2 regions of the Parageobacillus sp. G301 genome follow, and region 1 is predicted to be linked to the other one. Evidence: riboswitches for the same ligand, from Rfam matches in the RefSeq annotation. Region 1 holds a riboswitch; the other holds the start of a gene.
What was found. A riboswitch is a leader RNA that binds a small molecule or an ion and turns the genes downstream of it on or off. The one in region 1 is predicted to bind S-adenosylmethionine.

Region 1 (2,205 bases):
ATAGCAACCGCCTTCGATATTAAAGATGCCGCGGTTGGACCAGCCGTGTTCGTCATCACCAATAAGACGGCGGTTTGGATCGGCGGAAAGCGTCGTTTTTCCCGTGCCGGATAGACCAAAGAATAATGCGACATCCCCTTCTTTACCGACGTTTGCCGAACAATGCATCGATAAAATTCCTTGTTCTGGGAGCAGGTAATTCATCACAGTGAAAATCGATTTTTTCATTTCGCCAGCATATTCTGTGCCACCGATTAGCACGATCCGCCGTTCAAAAGAAATAATGATAAATGTTTCCGATCTTGTTCCATCAACGGCAGGATCTGCTTTAAAGTTTGGTGCGCAAATAACGGTGAATTCCGCTTTGTGTGTTTGCAGTTCTTCCGCTGTTGGGCGAATAAATAGTTGATGTGCAAATAAATTTTGCCACGCAAATTCATTAATGACTTGGATAGGTAAGCGGTATTTGGGATCAGCGCCGGCAAATCCTTTAAAAACAAATATTTCATCTTTTTTCATTAAATAGTCAATTACCTTATTGTATAAGTTTTCGAAAACTTCTTCAGAAATCGGCTGGTTCGTCGTCCCCCAATCGATTTTTGATTTCGTCGAAGCTTCTTCTACAATGTATTTATCTTTTGGAGAGCGACCTGTATATTTTCCTGTCGTTACCGCAACTGCTCCGGTAGCTGTCAACCGACCTTCATTTCGTTGCAACACTTTTTCTACAAGCTGTGCTACCGATAAATTATGAAACACATTTGGCTGTTGTAATAATGTGGTAAGTTTACTTGTCATATTAGCGACTCCCATGTACAAAACCTTCCTTTTTATTGAAATGGTCTCCTTCAAATAGTATAACACATTTTTATTATTAGTCCATACTATTTGTGACAATTTCTTTTCTTTTATTTTTCTCATTTTTGTTCATAAAAAAATTGTCTAATTTTGTTGACTTTCTTTATTTAATTACGATATGATAACTCATTGAACGGATACTCTTATCCCGAGCCGGTGGAGGGACAGGCCCGATGAAACCCAGCAACCGTCACAACTGGAAATGTGTGAAATGGTGCTAACCTGTGGCAAGGCAACGTCCTTGAGCGATAAGAGTGAAAGGAGCAATATGATTGCAATGACCTTTCCTCAAAATTACAGGAAAGGTTTTTTTATATGTCTATGTGTCAAGATATATAAAAGCTATAATAAAAGGGAATGAGTACCGTATCATCTGCAGTTTGCAGGAATACAATATTTAGACGTTCGATTATGAAAAGAGGAGGAAACTGACGAATGTCAAAAAAAAGACGTTTATTTACTTCGGAATCTGTAACGGAAGGTCATCCTGACAAAATTTGTGACCAAATTTCCGATGCCATTTTAGATGCCATTTTAGAGAAGGACCCGAATGCTCGCGTCGCATGCGAAACGAGCGTTACAACAGGGCTTGTGCTCGTAAGTGGAGAAATTACGACATCAACATATGTAGATATCCCGAAAATCGTCCGCGATACGGTTCGCGAAATTGGCTATACTCGTGCGAAATATGGTTTTGATGCCGATACTTGTGCTGTATTGACATCGATTGACGAACAGTCTCCAGATATCGCAATGGGAGTCGATAAGGCGTTAGAAGCCCGCGAAGGTCAGATGACTGACGAGGAAATTGAAGCAATCGGTGCTGGAGACCAAGGGTTAATGTTTGGATTTGCTTGCAATGAAACGAAAGAATTAATGCCGCTTCCGATTTCGTTAGCGCATCGTTTGGCACGCCGTTTGTCAGAAGTGCGGAAAGAAGCCATTTTGCCATATTTGCGTCCAGATGGCAAAACACAAGTAACAGTAGAATACGATGAAAATGGAAAACCAGTGCGTATCGATACGATCGTTGTATCAGCGCAACATCATCCGGAAATTACACAAGAACAAATTGAGCGCGATATTAAAGAACATGTCATTAAGCCGGTTGTACCAGCAGAACTGATCGATGAAAACACAAAATATTTTATTAACCCGACAGGTCGTTTCGTCATCGGCGGACCTCAAGGCGACGCTGGCTTAACAGGACGGAAAATTATCGTTGACACATATGGCGGTTATGCTCGCCATGGCGGCGGTGCGTTTTCTGGTAAAGACCCTACAAAAGTAGACCGCTCTGCAGCCTATGCAGCGCGTTATGTAGCGAAAAACATTGTTGCTGCTGGA
Region 2 (2,205 bases), on a different contig from region 1:
GGTTTTGTCATGATGTCACCTCTACTGCGCCCCATAAGTCAATCGCCTTTCGCAACGCCTCATTTTCGCGCGCTGCTTCATGAAGCGATTTTCCGGCAAGAGCCGCATCAATCGCAGCGCGAAATGCTCTGCCGCCACCTGCTGCTCCGTCTGGATGTCCATGTATGCCGCCGCCTGCATTGACGATGCTATCTATGCCAAAATCGCGGAACAATAATGGCACAAGCCCTGGATGAATGCCGGCTGACGGAACCGGGAACGACCGTTTAAACGGCTCCTTATCATTCGTCAACTCTGCGGCAATGCCAAGCGCCTCTTCTTTATCAAGGGCAACGCTTCCGTATGGCGATGGAAAAAGCACAAAATCCGCACCAACAAGGCGAAGCAATTTGCCAAGCAGCAAGGATGCTTTTATTCCGTAAAACTCCGATGGAGTAAGCGCCCCGCTGAATGCCGGATGAGCCATGATCGGAATGGTGATCTCATCATCTTCGCGCAACCCTTGGAGCACATCCAAACCGTACGCAAATACGTTAAATAACAATACATCGGCACCTAATTCGACTGCGCGTTTTGCTTTCTCTTTCAATTCGAACGTTTTTCCAGTCAAGTTCACCGCATATAACGTCCGTTTTCCTGTCTTTTCGTACACTTCGTTTAACACCGCTTTTCCAGCCGTAATTCGCTTTTCAAACGGCGTTAATTCGTTTTCAAACAAAATTTCATCGTCTTTAACGAGATCGACCCCGCCGAGCGCTTGTTGTTTCAGCTGCTCGGATAAATATGTTAAATCGCGGCCGATCATCCCTTTAAAAATGCTCATCAGAAGCGGACGTTCATATACACCCACTTTTTTGCGGATTTCGTCAATGCCAAAACGCGGGCCAGGAAACTGTCTTTTCCATTCGTCGGAAAACGTTAAATCTAGCAATCTCACTTCTCCATCCAGCGACAATTTGCCAAACACCGTCGTTAAAAGCGCCGGAATATCCGCGCTAAAGTTTAAGCTCGGGTATGCAATGCGAACGATTCCCCTCTTCAATCGTTTTCCAAAGTAACGGTTGGCGCGTTCGTTCTCCTCGAGTTCTTGTACGCTTACAACTACTCCTTTATGCTTGCGCAATTGTTCCTGCTCAAGAAGCGGCAAATCCGTCCACGAACCAACGGTCAACCCAAGCGCAATTCCTTCCGCCTTTTTCTCTAAATCTTTTTCATCGTGAATAAGATATGTGGCAATTACTTGACTCATGATCATCCCTCTTTTCTGTTCATCCATCAAAAAAACCTCTTCATAAGAAGAGGCTTTATTTATTCACGCTCTTCTTATCTCTCAGCGTTTCCGCTGCAAGAATTAGCACCGTGCTTAACCGTCGTTAAGCCGGTTGCCGGGCTTCATTGGGCTTGTCCCTCCGCCTGCTCTTGATAAGAATGCTTGCAATATCGTATTCACTTTTCAAACTATTCGCGCTCGAAAATTTAATTTGAATTATGACAGTATTTTTTCGCTCTGTCAATCATTTTTTAACCCATTTTAGAAAAGACCAAGCTTCGAAATCCGTTCCGCCGCTTCTTGCAGGCGGGATTCGCTTGTTAATAACCCAACTCGCACATATCCTTCTCCATGCTTGCCAAATCCAATTCCCGGCGCGACAACGACATGCGCTTTTTCCAGCAAATAATCGGAAAAACGTTCCGATGTCCATCCGTTCGGCACCGGAAGCCACGCAAAAAATGAACCTTTTGGGGCGTCGACATCCCAGCCAATTTGCCGCAACGCGTCAATAAGCGTATTGCGCCGCGATTCATACAGCGCGACAAGCTCTTCCACGCAGCGCTGCGAAGAAAGCAATGCGGTTGCCGCCGCTTCTTGAACAGCGCCAAACAAACTCACATATAAATGGTCTTGCAGCAAGTTAATCGCCGCAATCACGCTCTCATTTCCAACGGCAAACGCCACGCGCCAGCCCGCCATATTATATGTTTTGGAGAATGTATAAATTTCAACGCCAATTTCTTTTGCCCCCTCTGCTTGAAGAAAGCTGACCGGTTTTTTTCCGTCAAAGCCAATCGCACCGTAAGCAAAATCATGAACGACGCAAATTCCGTGTTTTGCGGCAAACGACACCGTTTCTTCAAAAAACTCCTTAGAAGCGATCGCCCCGGTTGGATTATTCGGATAGTTTAAAAACATCATTTTTGCTTTTT

Region 2: another riboswitch for S-adenosylmethionine. It lies ahead of mtnW (2,3-diketo-5-methylthiopentyl-1-phosphate enolase); the one in region 1 lies ahead of metK (methionine adenosyltransferase).

Annotation. Positions count from the first base shown of each region.
Region 1 covers NZ_BSDB01000002.1:736,124-738,328, forward strand. The annotation lists gene pckA (phosphoenolpyruvate carboxykinase (ATP)) at 1-813, opposite strand, end outside; SAM riboswitch class I at 999-1,113, shown strand; gene metK (methionine adenosyltransferase) at 1,294-2,205, shown strand, end outside.
Region 2 covers NZ_BSDB01000001.1:1,348,404-1,350,608, forward strand. The annotation lists gene mtnX (2-hydroxy-3-keto-5-methylthiopentenyl-1-phosphate phosphatase) at 1-11, opposite strand, end outside; gene mtnW (2,3-diketo-5-methylthiopentyl-1-phosphate enolase) at 8-1,249, opposite strand; SAM riboswitch class I at 1,321-1,429, opposite strand; gene QSJ37_RS06855 (pyridoxal phosphate-dependent aminotransferase) at 1,532-2,205, opposite strand, start outside.